DNA from 4 places in the Priestia sp. JSM ZJ58 genome. Region 3 is predicted to be linked to each of the others. Evidence: riboswitches for the same ligand, from Rfam matches in the RefSeq annotation. Region 3 holds a riboswitch; each other region holds the start of a gene.
What was found. A riboswitch is a leader RNA that binds a small molecule or an ion and turns the genes downstream of it on or off. The one in region 3 is predicted to bind cobalamin.

Region 1 (7,394 bases), 2.1 Mb from region 3:
TCCGTTATCAAGACGTCCAAGCTCTGATACGCTTGAAGCACCCATATAGGACAATGCGCTATAAATAAGAGCTAAAATAACGGCAGCGATAGCCGTAGCTTTTGCACAAATTGCGATAATTTGTCGATTGGTTTTTGCTCCTTTTTCTTTGATTGCATTAATGATAATAATTCCAAAAACAAATGATGCTAGTGTATCCATTGTTAAATAACCTTCTTGGAAGCCTTTAAAGAATGCGTGCGTTGTATAAGCTTCGCTTGGTGCTTCAAATTTTCCAATTGGGTTCACAACGGCTACAACTACCAATATTCCAATAAACGTTAATTTAATAGGTGTTAAAACTTTTCCTACTAAATCGACAATTTTCGCAGGATTTAGCGAAAAAAAGCACGTAATAGTAAAGAAAATTACCGTGAAAATGATAAGGGGAAGGTGACCTGAATTTTCTGATAAAAAAGGCTTAACGCCAATTTCAAACGAAACACTTCCCGTTCTTGGCATTGCAAAAAGCGGTCCAATTGCCAAGTATAAAATTGTAGTAAAGATAATACCGAAAGCTGGATGTACACGACTAGCTAAAGACTGCAGATCCTCTTTTCCGGAAAAACCAAATGCGAGAACACCTAGAAGAGGCAGACCTACACCCGTTACTAAAAATCCAGCATTTGCTGACCAAATATTGCTTCCAGCAGACTGACCTAACATTGCAGGGAAAATTAAATTACCTGCGCCGAAGAATAGGGCAAAAAGCATGAAGCCAATAACCACTATAAATGAAAAAGGAACTTTGTTTGACACATTAAAACCTCCAAAATTATAAATGCTTTTTATTATCGTGTTGAATAATTAAAATTTTCAGAATTTTATATTCGAATAATAAAAATAAACATGTATCGTATTATACTAACCTAAAATGCATATTTCAATATAAAATTTTATTTTTTTAATTAATTCGCTGAAATAGCAAAAATAGAAAAATACTTAGCAAAAAAATCTCAATATACAACAATTATTTGATATGATAAAACAGAACCGTGGCTTTTAAAAATTCGCATGTGCGGCCTTACATCCTTTTAGTAAAGAACTGTTTACATAAGGTGCTGTAAGGATGTATATTTATACACGGTTCGCGGAACCGCATATGCTCGATGGATGAAAGTCAACTGTGCGAAAGGAGCAAGAAAGTGAAAAGGTTAGGTCTAGCAACTCAGATTCTAATTGGACTGATTTTAGGCGTAGCTGTAGGTGCTATCTTTTACGGAAGCGATACAGCCATTTCTATTTTACAGCCGGTTGGAGACATATTTATTCATTTAATTAAGATGATTGTCGTACCGATCGTGATTTCAGCATTAATCGTAGCGGTCGCAGGAGTAGGCGATATCAAAAAATTAGGTAAGCTTGGCGGAAAAACAATTCTTTATTTTGAAATTGTTACAACCATTGCGATTGTAGTGGGGATTATTGCCGCGAACTTATTCCATCCTGGTGCAGGGGTTGATATGGGACATATTGAAAAAAGCGATATTTCTCAATATGAGGCAACGGCAAAAACGTCTGAAAGTACAGGGATTGCTCAGGAGCTTCTTCATATTGTTCCGACAAACGTCTTTCAGTCGGTAGCAGAAGGCGATCTTTTACCAATCATTTTATTTTCCGTACTGTTTGGTGTAGGCGTAGCTTCGATTGGACAGAGAGGAAAACCTGTTTTAGCCTTTTTTGAAGGCGTCTTGGATGCAATGTTTTGGGTAACTAATTTGGTGATGAAATTTGCTCCAGTAGGTGTATTTGCACTTATTGGTGTTAATATTATAAAGTTTGGTGTCGGATCACTTATTCCATTAGGGAAATTAGTGTTCGCCGTTTACTTCACCATGATTTTCTTTGTGCTTGTGGTTCTTGGAATTATTGCTAAAATGGCTGGAACAAGCATGTTTACGCTCATAAAAGTGTTAAAAGACGAGCTGCTTCTTGCTTTTACAACAGCAAGTTCAGAAGCCGTTTTACCATCTCTTATCAAAAAGATGGAAGACTTCGGTTGTTCTAAATCGGTTACATCGTTTGTTATTCCAACAGGCTACACGTTTAATTTAGATGGTTCAACCATTTATCAGGCGCTGGCATCGCTGTTTATTGCTCAAATGTACGGCATTGACCTTTCCATTATGGATCAAATTCAGCTCCTTCTTGTGCTAATGTTAACCTCAAAAGGGATGGCTGGTGTACCAGGGGCATCGTTTGTAGTTGTACTTGCTACGCTTGAATCTATGGGCTTCCCTCTTGAAGGCATGGCATTTATTGCAGGAATTGACCGCATTCTTGATATGATGCGTACCACAGTTAACGTAGTAGGAAATGCTTTAGCTGCAATTGTAATGTCCAAGTCTGAAGGCGAGTTTGATAAGCAAAAATCATTAAATTACACAAATGAATTAAAGAAATCAAACATAGCTTAAAACAAAAAAGCCGGGCAGCTGCCTGGCTTTTTTGTTTGGAGCTGCCTGTTATCTTTTTTGAAACATATGGTAAAATAAAAGAAATGAGAGACAAAGGAAGTGTCATAATGACGGAAACTGTTCAGTTAATTAAAAAGCTTGTTTCGATTCCCAGTCCTTCTGGAAATACAGAAAAGGTGATTTCATTTGTCGAAGACTATGTAAAAGAGCTAAATATTCAAACGTATCGCAATCGAAAAGGAGGCTTAGTCGCTACTATTCCCGGTAAAGATACGGATCATCACCGCATGCTGACGGCTCATGTCGATACATTAGGTGCTATGGTAAAAGAAATCAAACCGAGTGGACGTCTGAAAATCGACTTGATTGGAGGGTTCCGCTACAATTCCATTGAAGGAGAATATTGTGAAATCGAAACGTCAGCAGGAGAAGTATTTACAGGGACCATCCTTATGCATCAAACATCTGTTCATGTGTATAAAGATGCAGGTAAAGCTGAGCGAAATCAAGATAATATAGAAATTCGATTGGATGAAAAAGTACATAGCGCAGAAGATGTTCGCAGTCTTGGAATTGAAGTCGGCGACTTTGTTTCGTTTGATCCTCGTGTAGAAATAACAAAAAGCGGTTTTATTAAATCTCGTCATCTCGATGATAAAGCAAGCGTAGCTTTATTGCTTCAGCTCATGAAAACAATTCAAGAAGAGCAGATCGAACTGCCATACACTACGCACTTTCTTATTTCAAATAATGAAGAAATTGGATACGGAGGAAATTCTAATATTACGCCTCAAACGGTAGAATACTTAGCGGTTGATATGGGTGCCATGGGAGATGGACAATCTACTGATGAATACACCGTGTCTATTTGTGTAAAAGATTCAAGCGGCCCATATCATTACGGTTTGAGAAAGCATTTGGTGGAGCTAGCTAAGCAGCATGATATTCAGTACAAATTAGATATTTATCCGTTTTACGGATCAGATGCTTCTGCTGCTATTCGTGCCGGGCATGACATCGTACACGGCTTAATTGGTCCAGGAATTGATTCTTCTCATGCGTTTGAGAGAACGCATCAAGATTCATTAAACCATACGTACAAGCTTCTTTACCACTATGTGCAATCGAACATGGTTCTGCTTTAAGAAAGGAATATTTAATTAGTGTATTTTTATGCAAAACAAAGAGCAGGACGGGACTGTGATGTCTGTACTTTCCTTTCCTAAAAAAGAAGCCGGCTGTCCGGCTTCTTTTTTTAATAAATACTATATATTTTTTTACTGGTGAAGCAACAGTTGGTAAAAAAAGCACCTTTTTTAAAGAGGTATAATACGGCTTAAACCTTTTGTACATTTTGTTCATTTACAGAAGTTAAAATGTTTTTAAATTTTTAAAAGTTTCTTGTGACAAGTTTTGTAGAATGGGTTTTCAAAAGGATATGGTTTCGTCATAATGTGGATATAGCGATCACTACAATAATCGGAGGCGAATCTTTTCATGTGGGTACTGACGGTATATGCTGGAAAAGAAATGAAAATGTTTGAATTTGAAACTGAAACGCAGGCGAGAGAAGCTTTTGCAAAAACAAATGGCTGTAAAGTTCTTTCAGAAGTCGTGTATTATAATGATCCTCATTTAACATTAGTAGCTATATAATGAAAAAACAAGAGCTGACTTTATGCTCTTGTTTTTTCATAGCTTCTTGTATCTTACGAAAAGAATAGAGTTGAAATAAAAAAAAATGTACGCTATGATATGGTAGTTACTTCTATTATTCTGATAGTTTAAAAGGTTCATATATATCAAACAGCAACAGTAAAGATGCCAAGAAGGCTTAATAGGGAAACTGGTGAAAGACCAGTACTGCCCCCGCAACTGTAAGTGTGGACGAACGAGTATAACCACTGTGGAAAAATCACGGGAAGGTTCTCAAGTAGAATGATACACAAGTCAGGAGACCTGTCTTTATTGTGAAGTTTCTATTTCTCCGGGGAGCGGGAAGGGAAACGTTGGCTTAAAGTGGCATTCGTGTACACTTTTATTCTGACGTTTTACCCGCTCGCATATTAGCGAAGCGGGTTTTTCTCGTAGCACAAAACTACATATCGTGCAAAAAAGGTGCGCAATGTTCACATTGCGTTAAATGGGAAGTCTGGTGTGAAGCCAGCGCGGTACCCGCCACTGTGAAGAGGAGCTGATTGCATATGCCACTGTATTCGGGAAGGCGCAATCAAGTGATGAATCGAAGTCAGGAAACCAGCCTTTTTCTAATGCGAAGCTTACCCTACGGGATATAGGTGGAAGTGCAAAAACTTAGTTTGAATTTTTCTGCGCCTCTATCATTGATAGAGGCGTTTTTTTAGTAAAGGAGCGAATAAGTGTGACGACGTGGAACTTAAATGGAACAAAACATCACGTATTGATTTGTAATGGAAGCAGCTGTATGAGAAAAGGTGGAGAAGAAGCCACGCAAGCTATTCGAAATAAAGTGACTGAACTGAATCTAGATGAAGCGGTTCACACAACCCGTACGCGCTGTAACGGAAGATGCAAAGATGCTCCTGTAGCTATCGTGTACCCTTCAGGAGATTGGTACAAGCAGGTCACTGAAAACGTAGCTCATCGAATTGTTGAAGAACATTTAGCAGGAGGCTGCAGTATAAAGGAATCACTTATTTATGAATATGATCAAAACGGTTTTGTTTCTCCGGAAAAGAGTGACTCCATAGAAGGAATTGACAAAGTAAAAAGTAACGCATAAAGGAGGAGCTAGCATGAAAGGTAAACTGTTAGTTATTGGATTCGGCCCAGGAAGCTTTGAACATATTACACAGCGAGCAAGAGAAGCCATTCAAGAAAGTGATATGATCATTGGTTATAAAACCTATGTGGAATTAATTCAAGGACTATTAACGAATCAGCAAATTATTAGTACAGGAATGACCGAAGAAGTAAGCCGTGCACAAGAAGCCGTAAAGCAAGCTGAAGCGGGAAAAACCGTGGCGGTCATTTCAAGCGGAGATGCAGGAGTATACGGAATGGCCGGCCTTGTGTATGAAGTGTTGATTGAAAAAGGATGGAAAAAAGAAACGGGCGTAGAGCTGGAAGTGATTCCTGGCATTTCGGCTATTAATTCATGCGCATCCCTCCTTGGGGCGCCCGTGATGCATGATGCCTGTACGATTAGTTTAAGTGACCACCTTACGCCTTGGGAGTTAATCGAAAAACGAATCGAAGCAGCTGCACAAGCAGATTTTGTAGTAGCTTTTTATAATCCGAAAAGCGGAAGACGCACAAGACAAATTGTGGAAGCGCAAAGGATTTTATTAAAATACCGTTCCCCCGATACGCCTGTTGGTCTTGTGAAAAGCGCTTATCGTGACCGTGAAGAAGTGGTAATGACCAATTTAAAAGACATGTTAAATCATGAAATAGGCATGCTGACTACCGTTGTTGTCGGAAATTCATCTACGTTCTTTTACGATGACTTAATGATTACACCGCGCGGGTATCAGCGTAAATATACCCTCAACCAAACAGAGCAGCCGCTAAGACCGCATCAGCGACTTCGAAAAGAAGCAGAACCATGGGCTCTTGATCAAGAGGAGACTGTAAAGCAAACGGCTTCAGCTATTGAAGATGTTCAGAACACAAAAGAAGAAAAAGCAGCTTCACGAGCTCTGGCAGAAGAAGCGCTTCAAGCAATTTTAGGTGAAACTACTTCACCGGTCGTACACCAGCCAATTGAGTCTATTTTTGAAGTGGCAGTTAGTCCAGGGCTTGCAAATAAGAAGTTTACGCCCGTTCAAATGACAACACTAGCAGAAGTTGTTGGTGAAAAAGGTACGATGGAGTATACGCCTGACCATCAAATCAAACTGCAAATTCCAACGGCTCAGCCAGATGTGATTATTAAAAAGCTCCAATCAGCTTCCTTTTTACTATCTCCAGTCGGAGACGTGTTTACAATTAAAGCGTGTGATTTTTGTGATGGAGAAAAAAGTGACGCCATCCCGCATACGGAACAATTACAAAAGCGTCTCGGTGGAATGGACATGCCAAAAGAGCTGAAGCTTGGTATTAATGGATGCGGTATGGCCTGTTACGGTGCTGTTCAAGAAGATATCGGCATTGTCTACAGAAAAGGTGCGTTTGACTTATTTTTAGGGGCTAAAACGGTTGGACGAAACGCCCATTCAGGTCAAATTGTGGCGGAAGGCATAGCGCCCGATGACATTGTTGAAATAGTGGAGAACATTGTCCATGAATATAAAGAAAAAGGTCATCCAAATGAGCGGTTTCATAAATTCTTTAAGCGTGTGAAGAATGTTTATGGATTCGACTATCAAGATATAACACCAAAAATAAAAGTAGAACCAGCTCCGTGTGGAGATTAAAAATGGGAGGGCATTATATGAAATCAGTTTTATTTGTCGGTCATGGAAGTAGAGATCCTGAAGGGAACGATCAAATTCGCGAGTTTATCTCGACTATGAAGCATGATTGGGACCCATCTATTTTAGTAGAAACGTGTTTTCTAGAGTTTGAACGTCCGAATGTAAGTCAAGGCATTGATACATGTGTGGCAAAAGGAGCGACAGATGTAGTTGTAGTTCCAATTATGCTCTTGCCAGCTGGCCACTCAAAAATACATATTCCGGCGGCTATAGATGAAGCTAAGGAAAAATATCCACACGTAAACTTCGTGTACGGACGTCCCATTGGCGTTCATGAAGAAGCCCTTGAAATTTTAAAAACGAGATTACAAGAATCAGGAGAAAATTTAGAAACTCCAGCTGAAGACACGGCTGTTATTGTCTTAGGGCGAGGAGGAAGCGATCCTGATGCAAACAGTGATTTATATAAAATTACGCGCCTTCTTTGGGAAAAAACAAACTACAAAATCGTCGAAACTTCTTTTATGGGCGTGACCGCTCC
Region 2 (7,394 bases), on a different contig from region 3:
TCCTTCAGGCTTTGGAACGGCAATGTTAGCTACAGCTCTTGCAAGGCGGGTACTGAGTGCCGTAGAGTATTCACGCGGTTTCTTCAAATGATGCAGCCATACAGCTTCGCTTTTTTGATATTTTCCAAAATACCAGCGTCCTCCAAATGGAACAATTCCAAACAAATGGTCAGGGTTATGCAAGTCTGCTTCTGCTACAAAATGCCAACCCACATCACGTTCAATCGCACGCTGACCTTTATAGCTTATTTTTTGATCTTTTTCTAAGTCATTAATTTTCATAAAAATGAGTTTAAATGTTTGATCTCCAAGGTCAATATCTTCTACTTGTTTGCAAATATCTGCAAGGTCATCTGATTCATACATAATATCTAATCGCTCTTTGATAAAAGGGCTTCTGCTTGGATCAAGTTTAACGGCGCTTTTTATGATAGGTTTCTCAGTTTCAATTTCAAAAAGAGAGCGTCTCTCTAATTGACATAGTGAGAGTTCCTCTTCGCTGCATGCGTATGTGTAGATATACTGAGGCAGCTGCGTATGGTTATTCAATATCGTATCATCCTTTATCGTATCTAATTATCCTTCTTCTCAAACAATAGCGAGAAAAGAAGAGAAAAGCAACGAATTTAAATATATTTGGCTGTGAATACTAAATTGAAGCGCTACATAGTCCACTTATTTGACAAAACATGCTAAAATAACTGATGATAACCTGCATGTGCTGCTGTTTATACAAAAGAACTGGATCAAGGTTTCTCAAAAATCATTTATACACTGCTGACATTTTGATGAATAGGAGAGGCTACGTGATGTCTAAAAGTGATCATGAAAAGCAACAGATGAGTCGGGCTGATATGAAAAAACAAGCTAAAACATCCTCGCAAAACCTTGTGATGAACGTACTCATTGCCATTGTATCTGCATGTATTTTAGCTCTTATTATAAATATTTTTGTACTAATGAAATGAGCCGTTATGCTGCTCATTTCTTTTTATTAGGTTCAGCTTTTATTGAAGAGTTTGAGGTCTCTTTCACTAGAGAGCACATTGTGAATAGCGTATCTTTTTTTTACAAATGATAGTTGTGATATGATAAAGCAATAATACATTAGACAAAAAGCTGGAGGTTACTTAGTATGCCATTACTTAGATTTGATGTAATAGAAGGAAGAGACGAAAAAGAGTTAAAAACATTACTAGACGCTACTCATCGAGCGATGCTAGAAGCCTTTGGCGTCCCAGAACGCGATCGTTATCAAATTGTACATCAGCATCCTGCTCATGAAATGATTATTGAAGATACAGGTCTTGGCTTTGAGAGAAGCAAGGATTTGGTTATTATAAGTGTGACGAGCAAACAGCGAACAGAAGAGCAAAAACAAGCTCTTTACAAATTAATTGTAAAAGAGCTGGGAGAAAGCTGCGGAATTCAGCCAAGCGACATTATGATTTCAATTGTTGAAAACGGTAATGCTGACTGGAGCTTTGGTATGGGAGAAGCTCAATTCTTAACTGGGAAATTATAAAATGGTTTATTATCTAGAGAAGCCCTTATTTCTAAGGGCTTTTTCTCATTTTGTCTATAAAAATATTATTCTCTTAGTCACATCTTACTCAAAATTAAATACAGACATCTGTCAAATGAATGATACAATAAGCTTATATACCGTTTTGAGTGGGAAAACCAAAAAAGAGTTCGGCGTACTAACTTCGGAACAACAATAATTTTACATAAAGATGTAAAGATTTAAAGGTTAAAAGAGAAATGTATAAAATCTGTAAAACAAAAGAACAGTTACGCGTTAAACATAGGAGTAAAAGGTTCTTCACGTGTTTTTTCGGATAATAAGAGAAAGTAATTTTGATCATTGAGGAGGAACTTAGAATGTTTGGATTTGATGGAGATGTATCGCCATTAGTGCGAATTAAAGTAATTGGAGTCGGCGGTGGAGGAAATAACACCGTTAACCGTATGATTGAACATGGTGTACAAGGGGTAGAATTTATCGCCGTTAATACGGATGCTCAGGCGCTTAATTTATCTAAAGCAGATGTGAAAATGCAGATTGGTGCGGCATTAACGCGAGGATTAGGTGCAGGAGCTAATCCAGAAGTAGGAAGAGAAGCTGCAGAAGAAAGCAGAGAGCAAATTCAAGAAGTACTGCAAGGCGCAGATATGGTATTCGTAACAGCTGGCATGGGGGGAGGCACTGGTACTGGAGCAGCTCCGGTTATTGCCCAAATTGCCCGTGAACTAAATGCTTTAACAATTGGAGTAGTTACTCGTCCTTTCAAGTTTGAAGGAAATAAACGTACCAAGCAAGCAGTAGGCGGTATTACTGCGATGAATGAATCGGTAGATACCCTTATTGTCATTCCAAACGACCGTTTGCTTGAAATCGTTGATAAAAAGACACCTATGCTTGAAGCATTCCGTGAAGCAGATAATGTTCTTCGCCAAGGTATTCAAGGTATTTCAGATTTAATCGCTGTTCCAGGGCTGATTAACCTTGACTTTGCTGATGTAAAAACAATTATGTCTAATCAAGGATTTGCGCTTATGGGTATCGGACGAGCTTCGGGATCAGATCGAGCAATTGAAGCAGCGAAAAAAGCGATTTCTAGTCCGCTGCTAGATGCATCGATTGATGGAGCAAGAGGCGTGCTGCTGAACATTACGAGCGGCAGCAGCCTGAGTCTTTACGAAGTACAGGAAGCAGCAGATATTGTCACGTCCGCTTCTGATCAGGACTTAAATATGATTTTTGGATCTGTGATTAATGAAGATTTAAAGGACGAAATGATGGTAACCGTTATTGCCACTGGATTTGATGATAAAGATATTTCACCATCAGCTTCCACTTCTAGAGTTTCAAGAGCACGCTACTAAATTAAATAACCAGCTTTTATGGTGGCAATTGTTTTTCAATTGCCTTAAAAGGGAATCCGGTGAAAATCCGGAGCGGTCCCGCCACTGTAACAAGGAGCCTTATGTCAAAAAGCCACTGTCTATTTAGAGACGGGAAGGCGGTATAAGGCAGTGACTTGAAGCCAGGAGACCTGCCATAAATCGCAGCACACAATAACCTACGAGGATAGGGAGGTGTTTTGGCAGAATCAAAAATACGATAAACAAGGGATACGTTTATCTGAATTTGTTGTGAAGGCAAGCACTTCTTTTTAGAAGTGCTTTTTTTGTGTATTAAAATAGAAGGTGGAAAAATGAATGATAAATAATAAAAAACTTGTATCTATGATATTTCTCATGTTACTTTGCCTCACTGCTTGCGCTCCTAATGAAGAGAGCGTAAGTATAAAAGAAAGAAAGAAAACGGATAAAAGTGTGACGTTTTTATTTAATTTTACATCTGCAACGCTTGATCCTCATACGGACGATAATTATACAGCAGTTCGTGGGGGAGTAGGGGAGACGCTTGTTAAAATCAACGACGATTTAAAAATAAAGCCTTGGCTTGCTGAAAAGTGGGAAACGAAAGATAACGGCCTTACATGGACATTTATGATAAGAAAGAACATCACGTTTCAAAACGGAAAAGCGCTGGATGCAAATGCCGTTAAGTCTTCTCTTCAAAGAACGATAGACCAAAGTTATGCGATGAAAAACGCTTTAAATATTAAAGAAATGAAAGCGAACAGTCATGCGCTGACAATTACATTAAAAGAACCAATGCCTAAATTTCCTTCTGAATTAGTGCATCCAAATACAGCTATTATAGATGTTAATGCTTCTAATATAGCTAAGAAGCCCATTGGTACGGGTCCATTTCGCGTCTTGTCTTTTGATCAAGGAAATCAAGTAAAATTAGAAAGATATGAAAATTATTGGGGTGGAAAAGTGAAATTGAAAAGTGCGATCTTTGGATTTAACGAAGATGCTAATGCGCGAGTTGCTGCTCTTCAATCTGGAACAGCCGATATTATTTATCGCCCGCCTTTAGAAAGCTTGGGCACTTTACAAACAGATCCGTCTTTTAAAGTAAGTGGAGTACCTAGTGTGCGCACCCATTTATTGCTTTACAATCAAACTAATGACGCATTAAAAGACGAAAATGTAAGAAAAGCTATCGATACCTTATTGAACCGAAAAGAAATTGTTAGCAGCATCATGAACAATCAAGCGGCAGCGGCTCGAGGTCCATTTTTACCCCAATTTCCTTTTGCTGATAGTACTGCTAATGAGCAAAGAGGTATGACATCTGCTAAAAAATATTTAGAGAAAGCAGGCTATCAAATCAAAAATGACAAAGCAATCAAAAATGGAAAGCCACTATCGCTCTCTCTTGTCACATATAGTTCTTTGCCAGAACTGCCTTTAATTGCTCAGCTTATACAGTCTAATGCCAAAGAGTTAGGAATTACTATTAAGATTCACCTAGTTGAAGATAGCGATGAATATGTAATGGCAAAAGATGATTGGGATTTAGCATTGTACAGCCTTATCACAGCACCTAGAGGAGATGCCAGCTATTATTTAAGTACGAACTATTTGCCCGGCGGTGGTTTAAATGCCAGCCGGATTAATGATGATACGCTAACAAAAATGATAGAACAGTTAAATTCAACAGTAGATGACGCAAAACGAGATCAGTTAGCCAAACAAGCAACCGCTTTGATTAATAGAAAAATGCTGACGTCATCGATTGTACATCCAAACATTGTTGTTGCTTATAATCAAAAAGTGAAAAACTGGACAACAAATCCAAGCGAGTATTATATGCTGACTCAGCATTTAGACGTAACGCCGTAGTTAACATTGCAGCATAAGCAGAGAAAAGAAAAAGTATACAATGATCGCTAAAAGGATGTGACAGTAAACGTGCATGAAGTACAAATGTATCAAATTAAAGAAGTAAAAGAAAAGGATGCTGAAGTGATTCAGTTTGTCATGAATATGCGGAATGAGCTATTTCCTATGCTGGAAAAAAATCGGCTTCCTGTGGATTTGCTTCATTTTAATGAACATTACGTTCAAGCGAAAGACGCTGCTTTTTTTGCAGCTGTTACGGAAAATCAACAAGTAATTGGAACCATTGGTTTATACGCTTACGATGGACGGTTTCATGCATTAAAAGAGCGATATGAACATAGAACTGCAGCTGAGATTGTAAAATGCTATGTCGATCCAGCGTACCGGCGTCTAGGCATTGGACAGCAGCTGTTAAAAGCAGTTGAACAATTTGCCCAAAGTCATTTTTATGACACGCTGTATCTGCATACTCATCCTTTTTTACCTGGCGCTATTCCTTTTTGGGCTTCACAAGGCTTTATCAAAAGGCTAGCTGAACAGGATGAACCATGGAATACGCTGCACATGGACAGAAAAATACAACGAGTCGTAACGTAACGAGATCATACAGTAATTACCATGGAATCTGTATATGGGCTCATGCTATAATGAACGTAACTTACATTTATAGCCTGTAGGGCAAGTCCTTACAGAAAAGAACCACGTTTCGAATTGGCTGAAACGTGGTTCTTTTCTGTAAAAAACAAGTAACAAAATATTTTTAAAAATATATATGAAATCGCTTTCAAAATAATGAAATATATTATATAATTACTAGTGTTGTGTTGTACTTTGTTAGTGTTAAATCAATATCCTACATGTGTGAGCCGATTGCCTTATGGTAGTCGGCTTCCTTTTTTTATAGTAGGAGTCTAAAGGGAAACAGCGTTCGTTAAAATGGCTGTAATTGTCATGATAATAGTTGTCCCAAAGGCCCACTTGAAAAGAAAGAAAAGTAGCAATCATGCCAAACCCTAACAAAGAAAGCATTATCCATCACCTCTTAAAAAAGTTAGAAAATTCTATTAATTTATGTTATAGCATTAGATTTAATGTTAAAGTTTGGTATTTTTAAGTAAGGTAACTTCAAACTAAAACTAAAAACTAAAAAAGCCGCCTTGTAGGCGACTGGTTTAAGCTAGGTCAGCTGTTATGGACTGCTTTTGAAGGTGATCAGACAGCAGGCTGTAGGCGATAATCTTCTTTTTGTATTGTTTCACGACGTCGACATGATCATGATAGCTGTATACGCATAGTCGAACATCGTTTTTCCCTTTTTTCGTATCGATAACAAGTGGAGTTTCACTGTCTTCTAGGTGTTTATAATAGTCCTTATTTCCTTCATGGACATAATATTGTTTTAAAAATGTTGCTTTATTAAAATAATCAATCACTTGCATTTTGTCTTTGCCTTCTAAATGTTTCCCATCAACTGTGACAGTAGCGTTTTGATCATCAAGTGTTGGGTGTAATTGAAATTTAGTCATAAGCCATTTGACCACTGGAGTTGGAAGACACGTTATTAATATTTTGAGTGCACTTACAAGAATGATGGAAAGTAATACAATCCATGTCATAGTTAATCATCTCCGCTTAAATTAAATAAGATTACATACTTATTTTACCACAGAGAACATGATTGCTTTTTGTACATTATGTGAATCTTCTTTAGTGAAAAGATGTATATGAAATGCGTTTATTTATGCACATTTAGGGAAATATAAAATTATAACAAATACTACATATAAAAAAGGAGAAAAAATTATGTTGTGGACGATTATTGGACTTTTATTTATTTTTTGGTTATTAGGATTAGTTTTTCATATTGGCGGCGGCATCATTCACATTCTTCTTGTCATTGCAGTGATTGTGCTGATCGTAAAACTTGTGAAACGAATTTAGATATAAAAAGCCTTTCCTTAGGGAAAGGCTTTTTATGTGGAGAGATTATAAAAATGAGCTGTATTTCGATATAAAAAATCATATGTCTCCGTTACAGAAACCCTTTTGAGACGTGCTATTTCCTGAACGGACTGATGCATCATTGATGGAACCGTTGTCTGGTTTTGAAAAGGTCCTTCAAATGGCCACGGACCATCTGTTTCGACCATCAAGTAGTCAAGAGGGTAATCTGTGGCAAGCGCTTGGATTTTAGGTTTATATACAATATCAGGTGTAACGGAAATATAGTAGCCGTTGTTTTTCATTCGTTCAACGGTTTTTTTAGCTCCTTTGAACCAGTGGAAGTGAGCTTTAGGCACAGAATGTTTTTCTAGTAAGTCGCACACGATCTCAGCATCTTCATATACAGCGTGAAGAATTAGCGGTTTCCCCCATTTTTTTGAATGAATAATAAAAGCTTCAAGCAGCTCCAAATAGGGCTCTAGAGAAAGAGTATAGGTCTGACTTAAGTAATAAGGTAGACCAACCTCCCCAACAGCGATCATTTCTTCATTGTTTTGATCAATCCAAGCAAACAGCTCCGCTAATTCATTTGAAGAAGGCAGCATTTGTTCAGGGTGAAATCCGTAGGCAGGTTTCACGCAGGAATATAACTTGCTGATTTTTTGATTAAGTTGGCAAGAGTG
Region 3 (7,394 bases):
ACGGACATCGAATAAATTGTTCGATGTGGTTATTGGAGAGTGTCTTTATATGCACTTTTATCGGTTCCATCTATGTCTCACCACCCTAATTGAAATTCATTCTCAATAATGATCAAAAATTAAATCATGAAATTTGCTCAATCACTTTACGAATAGCACTCCATGAATGTTTGACGAAATAAATTGGTTTTTGCTGTTTTTTTGCTTTCTCTTTAATGACTTTTGCCATATTGTGATTAATAAAATCCGTAATAACTAATACAAACCCAATATGTTCGGGAATTTCTCGCTTCACCATATTGCTTTTACGGCCATCTAAATGAATTACTTCATTAAACCCTTCTCCCGCTAGACGATCTGTAATATGCTTTAACCTGTCTCCTCCTACAACCATGACTGATGACATGTTTGTTCCCTCCCAATTAATTATTCATTTAATGATTTGACAACAACCTGTATTCTTTACTATATATACAGTTTAATTGAGAATGATTCTCTTTGTCAATGTTTAATTGATAAAAATTCTCAATTAAAATGAAAGTCTACCACCTTTCTTATAAGTTAGTTGAATTTTGACCATACTATAGCTATCACATACAAAGGAGGGTTAACGTTGGAACAAAACATTCTTTGTGAAGTAAATAACTGTCACTTTTGGAAAAATGGAAATCACTGCAGTGCAGAAGAAATTTACGTAGTAAGTCATAGCGGAAAACATGCAGCAAGCAGCTATGAAACAGACTGTAAAACGTTCAAGCCAACTGAAGCGTAACCCGCAAAAGGACAGCCTCTGGGTTGTCTTTTTTCTCTCTTCAAGATCATAAAAAAGGAGACTAGTATGAAGACTGAACAACTGATTCATTTTTTTAAAGAAGAAGCCATAAAAGCAAATGAACAAACCTTTCCAATCTATGTACAATCATTTACTCATTTATGGACATACAAATGGGGAACACTTGAAAACATTCCAGAAGAAATTGATGACTTAATTACCACACGTGCGTTAGAACTTGGACTTATTCACTTAAAAAAAGCTGACTAATCAATAAGGAAATTAGTCAGCTTTTGTGTTTATAAATCATCAAATCCATTTGCATCTGATGCTTTTGTATATTGTCGTGATTTCTGTTCAAAGAAATCGGTTTTCCCTAAATCTACCTCTTGATAAGCAATAATCCAACGAAGAGGATTTTCAATCGGTGCTTCTGGGAAAGCAGCTCGACCGAAGCCTAACTGATTACAGCGTTTATTCGCCATATATTCAATGTACTGCTGCAGTTCTTTCATCGTAATGCCGTCGAATTTTTCTCCAATAACAGATTCCGCCCATTCAATTTCAAGACGAGCTGCCTCTTGGAACGTTTCAACTACAAACGTTTCTAGCTCCTCCGTACGATAAGCTGGATTTTCATTTAGTACTTCCTTGAAAATCTTTTCAAATAACCCAACGTGAAGCTGTTCATCACGATTGATATAATTAATCATCGTAGATGTCGCCACCATCTTTTGATTTCTCGCAAGATTATAGAAGAACGCAAATCCGCTATAGAAGAAAAGTCCTTCTAAAATAACATCATATACCATAGACTTCAAAAAGTTTTCAACCGTTGCTTCTTCGCTAAATGCTTTATATCCGTTTGTAATAAAGTCATTTCGTGCGCGAAGCTTTTCGTCTGTACGCCAGTATTCAAATACTTCATCTTGTTTTCCTTTTGGTACAAGACTTGATAAAACATATGAATACGAATGATTATGAACCACTTCTTGCTGCGCTAAAATAATCATTAGAGCGTTAATCGAAGAATCGGTTACATAGTCAGCTACTTTGCTAGCATAATCTGATTGAATACTGTCCAGTAGCGCCAGCAGGCCAATAATTTTTAGAAAGCTCTCTTGTTCGTCAGCGGTTAACTGAGGGAACTGTTTAATATCTTGACCCATATTAATTTCAAACGGCGTCCAGAAATTAGCTAGCATACGCTTGTATTTAGGGAACGCCCATGAAAATCGGACGTCATCCCAGTTTAGAATATTGGAGCTCTTGCCGTTGATGATTCCTGTCGAACGGTTCGGAGCTGTTTCGTTCATTAATTCTCGTTTTAACATGCTTGTCATCAATTATTCACTCCTTTTAACTATGACAGCTTTCACATTCTTCAATGACTTCACTTGATGTTGAACGTACGTAATAGGTCGTTTTTAATTTTTCTTTCCATGCCGTCATATGAAGATCCAGCAGCTCTTTTGCTCGGATATCATTTTGTACATATAAATTGAATGAAATAGATTGATCAATATGACGCTGGCGCTTGGCGTTTTGCTTAATGCTCCAGTGCTGATCAATTAAATAAACGGACTTATAATACCAGTTTGTTGCTGGCGATAAATCTGGTGCCGTCACTGGGATTTTATAGTTTTTCTTTTCCTCTGAATAAAACTTACGGAAAATCGGATCAATACTTGCCGTAGAACCCGCGATAATAGATGTTGATGAATTAGGTGCTACAGCCATTAAATATCCATTTCTTATCCCATTGCTTTGAACTTCGCTACGCAGTTCACTCCACGCTTCGCTCGTGTATTCACGTGTTTCAAAATAAGCGCCTGACTCAAAATCTGAGCCTTTAAATAATGGATATGCGCCTTTTTCTTTAGCTAAGTTCATGCTTGCCTGCACGGTTAAGTAAGAAATTTGTTCATACAATTCATCGCAATATGCTACCGCTTCATCTGTCTCCCATGCTATTTTCTTTAAGGCAAGCAAATGGTTCCAGCCAAATGTGCCAAGCCCTACTGCGCGGTACTTTTGATTCGTTAGCTTTGCTTGAAGTACCGGCAAATCATTTAACTCAATAACATTATCAAGCATGCGTACTTGAATTGGAATTAAACGTTCAAGTACATCTTCAGTTACGGCTCTCGCTAAGTTAATAGAAGAAAGATTACATACAACAAAATCGCCCGGATTCTTTGTAATAATAATTTTTCCGTCTTCCGTAATTTCCTCTGTTACGACCGTTGTACTTTGGTTTTGCGTGATTTCTGTACATAAGTTACTGCAGTAAATCATGCCCGCGTGTCGGTTTTGATTAGCTCGGTTAACCGTATCACGATAGAACATATAAGGAGTTCCGGTTTCAAGCTGCGAAAGCATAATGCGCTTGAAGATCTCAATAGCAGGCACTGTTTCTCTTGAAAGCTGTTCATTGTTTACACACTCAGCGTAACGAGTGCGGAACGAACCGCTGCCTTCTTCTTCATCATAAAAATCTTCTAACGAGTAGCCCATCAGCGTACGAACTTCGTGAGGATCGAATAAGTGCCAGTCTTCACGTGCTTCTACTTTTTCCATAAACAAATCTGGCAAACATACGCCAGTGAATAAATCATGCGTGCGCTGGCGTTCATCACCATTGTTCAAACGCGCGTCTAAGAATGAAAAAATGTCTTTATGCCAAACATCTAAATATACAGCAATAGCTCCTTGTCGTTGACCTAGCTGATCGACACTTACAGCCGTATTATTTAGCTGTTTCATCCATGGAATTGTTCCTGATGATACGCCTTTAAAACCTTTTATATCACTTCCTCGACTTCTAATATGACCGAGGTAGACACCAATTCCGCCTCCATTTTTACTAAGCGTGGCCAAATCTGTATTGCTATCATAAATACCGCGTAAGCTGTCATCAATCGTATCAATAAAGCAGCTAGATAGCTGTCCGTAGCTCTTTCCTGCGTTTGAGAGTGTTGGTGTGGCAACCGTCATATATAGACTAGAAAGCGCCCAGTACGCTTCTTTTACTAATGCTGTTCGATTTTCTTTCTTTTCTTGAGACATCAGCGTCATAGCAATGATAAGAAAACGTTCTTGCGGTAATTCGTATACACGCTTATCATGTGATGTCGCTAAATAGCGATCTGCTAATGTCAGCAATCCAATGTATGTAAATAAACGATCGCGTTCAGGAATAATGACTGAAGCAATTTCATTAATTTCTTCTTCTGTATATGTTTTTAATAGCTGTTTATTATAAATGCCGATTTTTGTTAGTTCTTGAATAAGCTGATAAAACGAACCGTACTTCTCTTTTTTATCATAACCTCGGTTGTCCGCTGCTTTTCGATATAGTTCGTTTAAGTAGACGTCTGCCGCCACGTACGTCCAATCTGGTTCTTCCATTGAAATACGCTCTAGGGCTGCCAAAATTAGTACGTTTGCAACCTTTTCGTCCGTCATATTTTCCTTTACTGTAACAGTTTGAATAACCTTTTCCTCATACAAAGAAAAATCAAGTTGCGTAAATTCTTTTTTTAAACGTTCAATATATGCAGTTAATTCATGTAGAATTGTAGGCTTTAATGTATTCACCATAAATATGGCTCCTCTCTTCACTTCAAAATAAAAAATCGCTCACCGTACCTCGGTGAGCGAATAGAACGAAGATAGAAGAAGACACTAAGTCTTTTCTCAATCCTCGCTCTACCCTCTCACCTCCCGAAGAAGATAAAACGACATAAAAAAGGCAGGTCTCCTGACTTATGCTTCTTTTTACTTTAAGGCCTTCCCATGATGTTTACTCACAGTGGATCTCCTTATTTCATCAGCATTCACAGTTGCGGGGACAGCTTTGGATTTTCACCAAATTCCCTTTTAAGTCTTTTTATCAGACACCTTTTTCACTGGAAAACACAAAATATAGTATTTTATTATTGTTTAACAAACAACATATTGTGTTATGTTATAAACACATTATATAGGACAACTTAGAAAACTATCAACCTATTTTCAAAAATAATTTTGTTTTTTACGATAAAATCCTTCGACTTTTTTCATCAAACTACTCCATCATAACATGTTTTGACACGCTTGATGGAACAATGTGCTCTTTTTAAAAAATTTGTCCTATTTTTCTACTAAACATTGCCAACATCAATAAAAAAACCGTTTTTCATAAAAAACGGTTTTTAATTATTTGTATTCTTTTTCAAATGCTGTGATTGTTTTGATAAACTTTTTATCAATATCGTATCCTATCCCCGGTTTTTCCTTCACCTTTATTACTCCGGCTTCTACCTCTACTTCGGGCTTAATAATATCTTTTTCCCAATAGCGAGACGACGCAGAAATGTCACCTGGTATCGTGAAAGAAGGCAGTGTGGCAAGGGCGATGTTATGAGCTCGTGAAATCCCGGCTTCTAACATTCCGCCAACCCAAAGCCTTACACCGTGTAGGGCGCATAAATCATGAATTTTTTTTGCTACAGACATTCCGCCAACTCGACCGATTTTCACATTGATAATCTTGCAGCTTTTTTGTTCGATTGCATGACGTGCATCTTCATAGCTCACAATACTTTCATCTAAGCAAATCGGCGTCTTCATTTGCTTTTGTAATAATCGATGATCAAGGATATCATCCGAACTTAACGGCTGTTCGATCATCATTAAATTCAATTCATCTAGTTTTTTCAATGAATCACTATCGCTTAACGTATAGGCTGAATTGGCATCAGCCATAAGAGGAATGCTTGGAAATTCATCTCGAATTTGTTTCAGTAGCTCATAGTCAGCGCCTGGCTTAATTTTCACTTTAAAGCGCTTATAACCATCTTTCATATAAGTCTTTATTTGTTCTTTCATGATGGAAATATCATTTAAGCCAACTACCACTCCAGCTTCTACAGCAGGCCTTATTCCGCCAATTACTTCAGCTAAGGGCTTATTTTGGCGCTTTGCATACAAATCCCATACAGCACAGTCCAAAGCTGCTTTAGCCATGTTGTTCCGCTTTAGAGGTTTGAATAACTTTTGAACATCCTCTGGTTTTTGAAGCTGCTGGTGAAGAAGCGAAGGAATTAAAAAATCGTCTAACATATGAAAACATGTCTGAATCGTTTCTTCCGTATACCAAGGAGATGAAAAAGCAACGACTTCTCCCCATCCTGTAAATCCTTTTTCATCTTCTACTTCAAGCAAAATCAATTCTCGATCCTGGACCGTACCATAGCTTGTTGAAAAAGGAGAAAGAAGCTTCATGTCAATTTTATAAAGATGTACTTTTTTGATAATCATCGATTAAATCCCTTTCTGTATGAACGATGATAGCTTCCGGCGTATGATTTTATTAGAGGCCGTTCGCGGCAGCTCCTCTACTCGAACGAAATACTTTGGAAGTTTGTACTTTGCTAAAAATTGTTGAATGTGTAAAGATAACTCTTCATCTGAAACGTCTTCGTTTATAACAATGCATGCTGCAGGAACTTGTCCCCATTTTCCATCGGCTACTCCCGTTACACCGGCCTCTTTAACAGCGGGATGCTTCAACAAAACATTTTCAATTTCAGCTGGATATACATTTTCTCCACCTGAAATAATAAGGTCCGAACGTCTGTCTAATACATATAGAAAACCTTCTTCATCCACTTTCCCGATATCTCCTGTATAGAACCAGCCTTGTTGAAGGGCTTTTTTAGTAGCTTCAGGTTTATTTAAATATCCTTTTGTAACATTTGGACCTTTAACAATGATTTCTCCTGCTTCACGTGTTTCATTTCCATTCTCATCTACAATTTTCATTGCACACGGAAATAATGGTTTACCTGCTGATCCCAGTTTTCGCAAACTATCTTCAGGTGAAAGCGTAACGAACTGTGAAGATGTTTCTGTCATTCCATACGTTTGATAAACAGGAATTTCTTTATTCACACAAGCCTCTAAAATAGTAAGCGGTGCGGGTCCTCCTCCTAAAAGCATACAGCGAAATGTATTTGGGTATTTACGTTCAGCTAATTCATCCAGCATATTCGATAGCATGGAAGTGACAACCGAAATAATTGTTACTCCTTTGTTTTCAATGGCTTCATTCACCGCTCTTGCTTCAAATCGTTCTTCTAAAATGATTTTCATTCCGTAAAAGACGCTCCGCATTAAAATGGATAATCCGCTAATATGAAACAAAGGAACCGCTATAAGCCAGCAGTCTTTTTCATTTAATCCTAAATTAAGCGCTGAACCAATGGAACTCCACCAGTGATTTCCATATGTCTGCAGCACTCCTTTTGGATTACCTGTTGTTCCAGACGTATACATAATGGTGAACGTCTCCTCGAGATTCCACGTTTTCTGAAAATACGTTTCTGTTTCTGGAGAACTTTTTAAAGAAGATAAAGGAAGCTGAGTAATGGAACTTTGGAACTCTCTCGTTAAAAATGCTTCATCCGTAATAAGCAACGACACGTTTGCATCTGTTAGCTGATAATTGATTTCTTCATTTGTCAAACGCGTATTGACGAGCAGCACCCGAGCGCCAATATAAGAAACCGCATGTAAAATCTCAATAAACTCCACGCTGTTTTTCATGCATAAAGCAATGGTATCACCTTGCTTTACA
Region 4 (7,394 bases), 2.8 Mb from region 3:
TTTAGCAATTTCAGGGTGAGCGTCAATTTGATACTTTAACATAAAGAAAGTTGCTTTTACGTTATATTGACGCAAAGCATCTAAAATGTGAAGGGTATCAGGCGTTGGACCATCGTCAAACGTAAGGTAAACAGGCTGTGTAAGAGCTTGATTTTGATCGTTCACGGTATTTCCTACATACATATTATGGTGAAGTGTATTAAGCAGCTTCTCAGGTTGTGCTGAAGATGCAGCTTCTTTCAGCGGCAATGCAGTAGATGCTAAGACTTGCTGAGATGCAGCGGATTCACTTCCTTTGGCTTCTGTAATAAAAAATAAAGAAGCGACAATCACTAACACTAAAGACAAAAATGCATAAAATCGTTTGTTTGGCTTAAATCGTTTGTTCGGTTTAAATCGCTGGTTCAATTTGAAAATCCTTTCTACTAAACTACTATTTACTACTATAGTACAAAAAATGGAATATTAATAGTAAAAATCGACATTTTTATGGAAAAAAATTAGATGATATGACCCGGTTTTAATCTTTTTTGTCAAATGAAAAAGGAGAACGGGACAGCGATAAGGATTTGAAGAGTGAGTAGCTAGATTTTTCCTGGTTTTTATAGTATGCTTTTAGCGTGAATGATTGTTAGGAGGAATGTTAATATGTCAATGGCATATGAAGAATATATGCGTCAGTTAGTTAAACCAATGCGTCAAGAATTAACTCAAGCCGGTTATGAAGAATTAACAACAGAGGAAGCCGTAGTTGATTTTATGGAAAACGTAGAAGGAACAACTTTTGTTGTCGTTAATTCAGTTTGTGGATGCGCTGCTGGTTTAGCACGTCCTGCAGCAACGCAAGCGTACTTACAGTCTGAGCAAAAACCAGATCAAGTGGTAACTGTTTTTGCCGGTCAAGATAAGGAAGCAACAGCTAAAATGCGTGAATATTTTGGGGACATTGAGCCTTCATCACCGTCTATGGCACTTTTAAAAGGAAAAGAAGTTGTTCATTTTATTCCTCGACATGAAATTGAAGGTCAGCCGTTAGAAGTTATTTTTGAAAACATTTTAAATGGCTTTAAGCAGCACTGTTCATAAAATGTCCTGCTTTTGTCACATCTAGTATATAGATTTTTAAAGAAAAATCGCATATACTTTATAAGAAAAAGGATGTCTATCGGCATCCTTTTTCTTTATGTAAATAGCCAAACAGTGTAGGGGGAGTTATGAAAGTGATTGTTACGACTGCTGGTCGAACAAATGAACAGATGATTGTAAAAGCCAAACAAGTAGCCGCTGATTTAAGTATACCTTTTGTAACAAGAGAGAAGAAATCTGTTGCAGATCTTCAAAATCTTGAAGCGGCAGACGTGCTGGTTGTCGGTAAAAATAGAGTAGAATTGCACGTCCAAAGTGAAGAAGAACCTATTTTTTTTCATCCAAATTCCGCTATGTTTAGAGTGAAGAGATGGCTGCGGGGAGAACGTGATCCGTTTATTGAAGCTGCTGGTTTAGAAAAAGGAATGAGCGTGCTTGACTGTACACTTGGTCTTGCATCGGATAGTATGATGGCGAGCGTGGCGGTAGGGAAAAGTGGGAAAGTTGTCGGACTAGAAGGCAACCGCTATGTAGCTTATTTAGTCAAACAAGGACTTTTAAATTGGGAAAGTGACGTACAAGAGTTGAATGATGCAATGAAGCGTATAAACGTGGTTCATCAAAATTTTGAATCGTTTTTGGCGTGTTGTGAAGATAATTCTTTTGATGTTGTCTACTTTGATCCTATGTTTCAAGAACAAATTGAGGAATCGAATGGAATTAACGGTATTAAAGCAATAGCACTGTATACCACGCTGACGCCAATGGCTATACAAGAAGCAAAAAGAGTAGCCAAACAAAAGGTCGTGCTAAAAGATCATTGGAAAAGCAGTCGTTTTAAAGAGCATGGATTTACTGTGCAAAAACGAAAAACATCAAAATTTCATTACGGGACAATTGATATACAAAAATAACCAAAAAAGTAAAATTAATTACGCTCATTGAAAAGACTTCCAAAACCTTTTAGGAATTAAAAAGTTTTGGAAGTTTTTTTTATGAATTTCATCTAAAGTTCATAAAAGTATGATATATTTTTGAACATAAAAATACTTTTGTGTTTAAGCATCCAGCAAAAAAGGAATATCTTGTATAGGTTTCCGCTCGGTGTGACAACCTCAAACAGAAGAAGGAAGGTGGTAACTGAAAAGTCGTCAAATGCCCGTAGACAGCATAAATGAATAAGCAAATATAGGTAAAAAATTAATAAGTATGTTACAATACCTAGTGAGTTATGATAATGAATTTTACAATATGAAAAGACCATATGGGAAAAGATGAGAAAGGAAAGATACGAATGCCTAGATGGATAAAAAGAATGCTAATTGTATTTATTACAGTATTTACATTTGGGCTTGTCACTCCACCAGAATATTTATACGTTGATGATGCAAAAGCGGACAAGCAACATAAAGCAGGGTATGTAAGAGAAACAACTCCTGTCACAGCTGTTATAGAAGATATTCATTTGCCATATGAAGAACCAAAATATGAAGACGTTTCATCATTTGTTACGTATGCAATGGAATCAGCTGAAAAACAGTCAGTGGAAAAATTCGGAACAAAAATTGGACCTGTCATTGAAGATGAATTTCGTCTAGCAGTGTTACCTAAAATTGAAGAAGTGCTGACCGACATTGGCACTGAACGTGAACAGTCGATTCAGAATCTCGAGATAAGCGAGCACCCTGCTGCTGGCTACGGTGAAAAGATTTTCCATGTATATGACCGGGAAACCGGTCAGGACTTAATACGGTTTCATGTACGGCGTGAAAATCCTCCAAAAGATGGATACTGGTTTAATTTTCACTATCATGCGGCCGCAGATAATTTTCAAAAGCATTATGATTTAGGGAAAATTTATTGGAACCGAAACATGCCGCCTAAGTGGTTCAGCTGATAATAGACACAACATTCTACAATTTCGAAATGTTAGCTTTTTTAAGCTAGCATTTTTTTACGTCTAAAACCGTTATGGTCTAAATAAGCTGAAACATTAGCACAACGATAAAAAAATCGTTTATAATGAAGTCAGACTTCTTACTATAGAATTGTAGGAAGCAACGAATAGACGCTGGAGGTAACACAATGAAACAATTTACGGAAGAAAAACAATTTCGCGAACAAATTAAGAATGAAACACTAAGCGTTGGGATTTTTACGACAACGTGGTGTCCTGATTGCAAACGTTTGGATATGTTTATTGATGAAATCGTTGACGAAAATACAGATAAAGCATGGTTTAAAATTGACAAGGATGAGTTTGAAGAACTTTCTGCTGAAAACAATGTAATGGGTATTCCTTCTCTTCTTGTATATAAAAACGGTGAAAAAATTGCGCACCTGCACAGTGCAAATGCTAAAACGCCTGAAGCGGTCCGTGAATTTTTAGCAACTCTTTAATTCCCTAAGCTGCGAGAGCATTCTCGCAGCTTTTTTTGTGAGAATGGCTATTTCCATTTTTCGATGAGTGGGGTATACTAGGACAAGTGAATAATCGTAAAGCAATAAGGTCTCAATTTAAAGATTGAGTGAAAAGGGAAGTCTGGTGAAAAACCAGCGCGGTCCCGCCACTGTAAGCGCTTTGTGCGTAAGTCAGGAGACCTGCCTTATTGTTAGCTGTGAAACCTTCGAGGAAGGGTGAAGCAGGGTAATGAACATACATATCAAGTATAGTGAACGGATTCTTTTCCTGCTTATCTTGACGTTACCTGCTTTGCTTTCAATTGAAAGTAAAGCTTTTTTATTTTGAAGCTGCTGCCGAGCAGTATACATAGTCAAAGCGGAAAAAACGGGATAGCGCTGCTTTTTGCATGATCATTTGCTTTTTCTTTAACGTGGAGGTTTCGTATTCACAATGAACAATATATAGGGGGAGTATTTAGATGAAAAAATGGCTTTCGTATTCCATTATTGCGCTGTTAGTCATCGTACTTGCTGCATGCGGTGCAGGCAGCCAAAGCAACAGTGATAAAAAAACGAAGCAAGATACAGAACAAACGTCACAAGCTGCGTTTCCAGTGAAGGTAAAAGACGCGCGTGATAAAGAAATTACGTTGAAAAAACAGCCTAAGAAAATTGTTTCATTAATGCCAAGTAATACGGAGATTGTATATGCCCTTGGCCTTGAAAAAGAATTAGTCGGTGTCACAAGCAACGATGATTATCCTAAAAGCGTAAAGAAAAAAGCGCAGGTGGGAGATATGAACGTTAATGCAGAAAAAGTTATTGCTTTAAATCCTGATTTAGTGCTGGCACACGCTTCAAGTATGGGCGTTTCAGATGAAGTATTTAAACAAATTGAAAGTGCGGGTATTCCGGTATTTGTTGTAAAAGATTCAACAACGTTTGATACGGTTTATGATTCTATTACGCAAATTGGTAAATTAACGGGTAAAACAAAAGAAGCTAATCAAACAATTAAAGACATGAAAGAAAAAGTAGCTTCAATTGAGAAAAAAGCAAAAACGATTTCAAAAGAAGATCGTAAAAAAGTATGGATAGAGGTATCGGGAGCTCCTGAGATTTATACAACAGGAAAAGGTACGTTCATGAACGAAATGCTTACTATGATCGGTGCTGATAACGTAGCGGCTAGTGAAAAGGGTTGGGTTAAGTTTTCTGAAGAGCAAGTTGTTAAGTTAAACCCTGACGTTATTATCGCAACGTATGATGCAGACAAAAATGAGATTATGAAGCGTCCCGCTTGGAGCAGCATGACTGCTGTAAAAGAGGGGAATATTGAAAAGGTTGATCAAAACAAAATCAACCGCTTAGGACCTCGTATTGTAGATGGCTTAGAGGACTTAGCAAAAGCAGTATACCCTGAGGTGTACAATAAATAAAAAGAGGGACCATATTCCAGTTCGAATCGAAAAGGGGATTGGTCCCTTTTCACATCTTAAAATTGAAGAACGGCCTGAGCTTTTAATCATGAAAACCGAGACTTCTTATAAAACATACAGCTCAGGCGTTTTAGGAACAGGCATCACGGAAACGGACACCTTTTACAATCGATTTGTTCATAAAGACTATTATTCAGATACTCCTTCTTTAGAGTATGAGCAATATTTGATGAAAGAAAATGTGCGCCATGAGCAAATCGTAGGGTTGATGACAGCGGTTTGGTTAAAAGAAAGAGCGATTTACTGTTATGAAGGCTACGGAGTAAGAGTAGCTTCCGTGATAACGGCTGGAGTAGGAAACGCAGTGGATATTACAGCTGACGAAGCTGTCCCTTTCTATTCCTCTCCCGGTACAATTAATATGTTTTTTTTCGTGGAAGGCAGGCTTACGGATGCGGCGTTTTTACAGCTTTTTATTGCCGCTACAGAAGCCAAAACAAAAACGCTGTCACAGCTGGGTGTCATAGATCCAGCTACAAAGACGATTGCTACGGGAACATCTACGGACAGTATCTCAGTTGCAGCGTCTCAGCAAGGACCATTATATGAATATGCAGGCTCTATGACCGCTTTAGGTCAAGCGGTAGCCAAGCTGGTAAAAATAAGCTTAGAGCAGGCACTTAAGGAAAAGAGGTGAAGAAATGAGTATTGCACAAGCGATGATTGCACACCTGACAGCCATGACGATTGCTCTACTCATTGACCGAATCATAGGTGACCCAGAAAATTGGCCGCATCCCGTTCGCTGGTTTGGCAAGTGGATTTATTGGATGGATTCCAGATTAAATAAAGGCGCAGGAAAACGATTCAAAGGATTGCTTCTTGTGATAAGTATGGTGGTGCTCGCAGGAGTTATTCCTTTTTTATTCCTTCATGCTTTGTACGGAGTTCATTTTATACTAGGTGTTTTAGTAGAGGGCGTAATGATTGCGACTACTATATCCACTCGTTCCTTAAGCGAAGCTGCTTATAAGGTGCAAAAGCCGCTTCAGCTAGGAGATATGGAGAAAGCTAGATATGAAGTAAGCATGATTGTGGGACGAGATACGGACCGTTTATCAGAAGGAGAAATTGCCAGAGCGACGGTAGAGACCGTGGCTGAAAATACAAGTGATGGTATTACAGCTCCGCTTTTTTATGCATTTATAGGAGGGGGAGCCCTAGCCTTTTTTTACCGAGCTATTAACACATGCGATTCAATGGTTGGGTATAAAAATGACCGCTACTTTCTGTTCGGCTATTTTAGTGCAAAAACCGATGACGTATTAAACTATATTCCAAGTCGGTTAACTGCAGTGGTGATGACCGCTGTTAATGTAGCAAAAAGCCAATATTCTCTTTGGCATGTAACGAGTTTGATTAAGCGCGATGCTAAGAAGCATCCAAGTCCAAATAGCGGATACGGGGAAAGTGCAGTGGCTGCCCTTTTAGGTATTCAACTCGGCGGGCTTAATACATATAAAGGCATAGAATCTAATCGTGCAAAAATGGGCGAACCACTCATTCCCCTGCAACCCGGTCATATTGAACAAGCTGTTTTCATTATGAAAAGGACGGTCTATGCTACGTGGTTATTCTATCTTTTGTTAGGAGGAGTTATTAGTGCTATTACCTACACATGGAGCTAACCCCAATGTCTTTTTAAAAGCAATAGGGGCCGAGAATTTGTCGCATCTAAAAGACTTTAGCGTAAACACAAATCCTTTAGGGGCTCCCCTTGTTCTTCACGAAAAGTGGAACGAATTCAAGGAAGCTGCGTTTAGTTACCCTGATCCTGAAGTAACAGAACTAAAAAATAAACTTGCAGCTCATCATCATGTTTCCGCTGCCCAAGTGCTGCCCACAAATGGGGCCGCTGAAGCTTTTTTCCTTATTGCTTCTTTATTTTCAGGAGAGAAAGCGGGGATTGTACAGCCGACGTTTGTCGAATACGAACAGGCAAGTAAAGCGTATGGATGTGAAGTGACATACGTTCCTTTAGCTGAAGAAAATGGCTGGAGCTGGGATATAGAGTTGATTATGAGTATTCTTCCGGATATAAAAGTACTATGGATTTGTCACCCAAATAATCCAACGGGCGTTATGTATAGTCACGAGGAATGGATGAAAGTAGTAAAAGCTGCTGCTCATCATGGTACATACTTAATAATTGATGAAGCATTTATTGATTTTGTCGAACATCAGCCTTCATTTGATTCTCTTATTCTAAACTATGAACATCTCATTGTTGTGCGTTCGATGACAAAGATGTTTAATATTGCGGGGCTTCGCCTTGGCTATATTTTGGCAAATGAAAAAATTATTAGCAAGATGTCTAAAAAACAACCTCCTTGGAGTGTAAACGGATTGTCGCAGCAAGTAGGGATGATATGTGTAGATGAAAAAGATTTTGTGAAAAAAACCGTA

Region 1: it holds a riboswitch for cobalamin, as region 3 does, so the genes downstream of both, ACH6EI_RS11265 ((2Fe-2S) ferredoxin domain-containing protein) here and ACH6EI_RS00085 (ribonucleoside-diphosphate reductase subunit alpha) in region 3, are expected to answer to the same signal.
Region 2: it holds a riboswitch for cobalamin, as region 3 does, so the genes downstream of both, nikA (nickel ABC transporter substrate-binding protein) here and ACH6EI_RS00085 (ribonucleoside-diphosphate reductase subunit alpha) in region 3, are expected to answer to the same signal.
Region 4: it holds a riboswitch for cobalamin, as region 3 does, so the genes downstream of both, ACH6EI_RS14775 (ABC transporter substrate-binding protein) here and ACH6EI_RS00085 (ribonucleoside-diphosphate reductase subunit alpha) in region 3, are expected to answer to the same signal.

The regions. Positions count from the first base shown of each region.
Region 1 covers NZ_JBISEM010000001.1:2,113,860-2,121,253, forward strand. The annotation lists gene brnQ (branched-chain amino acid transport system II carrier protein) at 1-798, opposite strand, end outside; gene ACH6EI_RS11250 (cation:dicarboxylate symporter family transporter) at 1,185-2,456, shown strand; gene ACH6EI_RS11255 (M42 family metallopeptidase) at 2,564-3,601, shown strand; gene ACH6EI_RS11260 (hypothetical protein) at 3,954-4,112, shown strand; cobalamin riboswitch at 4,259-4,437, shown strand; cobalamin riboswitch at 4,556-4,735, shown strand; gene ACH6EI_RS11265 ((2Fe-2S) ferredoxin domain-containing protein) at 4,837-5,217, shown strand; gene cobJ (precorrin-3B C(17)-methyltransferase) at 5,231-6,853, shown strand; gene ACH6EI_RS11275 (sirohydrochlorin chelatase) at 6,871-7,394, shown strand, end outside.
Region 2 covers NZ_JBISEM010000005.1:99,153-106,546, reverse strand. The annotation lists gene ACH6EI_RS25400 (TRM11 family SAM-dependent methyltransferase) at 1-549, opposite strand, end outside; gene ACH6EI_RS25395 (hypothetical protein) at 810-968, shown strand; gene ACH6EI_RS25390 (tautomerase family protein) at 1,136-1,525, shown strand; gene ftsZ (cell division protein FtsZ) at 1,885-2,889, shown strand; cobalamin riboswitch at 2,892-3,082, shown strand; gene nikA (nickel ABC transporter substrate-binding protein) at 3,226-4,767, shown strand; gene ACH6EI_RS25375 (GNAT family N-acetyltransferase) at 4,837-5,364, shown strand; gene ACH6EI_RS25370 (YfmQ family protein) at 5,940-6,383, opposite strand; gene ACH6EI_RS25365 (lmo0937 family membrane protein) at 6,571-6,708, shown strand; gene ACH6EI_RS25360 (TatD family hydrolase) at 6,741-7,394, opposite strand, start outside.
Region 3 covers NZ_JBISEM010000001.1:15,647-23,040, reverse strand. The annotation lists gene ACH6EI_RS00110 (hypothetical protein) at 1-70, opposite strand, end outside; gene ACH6EI_RS00105 (DUF2325 domain-containing protein) at 125-406, opposite strand; gene ACH6EI_RS00100 (DUF1540 domain-containing protein) at 614-772, shown strand; gene ACH6EI_RS00095 (hypothetical protein) at 839-1,042, shown strand; gene ACH6EI_RS00090 (ribonucleotide-diphosphate reductase subunit beta) at 1,072-2,115, opposite strand; gene ACH6EI_RS00085 (ribonucleoside-diphosphate reductase subunit alpha) at 2,132-4,375, opposite strand; cobalamin riboswitch at 4,509-4,694, opposite strand; gene menC (o-succinylbenzoate synthase) at 4,973-6,076, opposite strand; gene ACH6EI_RS00075 (o-succinylbenzoate--CoA ligase) at 6,080-7,394, opposite strand, start outside.
Region 4 covers NZ_JBISEM010000001.1:2,797,564-2,804,957, reverse strand. The annotation lists gene ACH6EI_RS14800 (polysaccharide deacetylase family protein) at 1-408, opposite strand, end outside; gene ACH6EI_RS14795 (BrxA/BrxB family bacilliredoxin) at 649-1,086, shown strand; gene ACH6EI_RS14790 (class I SAM-dependent methyltransferase) at 1,221-2,000, shown strand; gene ACH6EI_RS14785 (YpjP family protein) at 2,381-2,983, shown strand; gene ACH6EI_RS14780 (thioredoxin family protein) at 3,172-3,486, shown strand; cobalamin riboswitch at 3,577-3,709, shown strand; gene ACH6EI_RS14775 (ABC transporter substrate-binding protein) at 3,969-4,928, shown strand; gene ACH6EI_RS14770 (adenosylcobinamide amidohydrolase) at 5,017-5,625, shown strand; gene cbiB (adenosylcobinamide-phosphate synthase CbiB) at 5,630-6,616, shown strand; gene cobD (threonine-phosphate decarboxylase CobD) at 6,591-7,394, shown strand, end outside.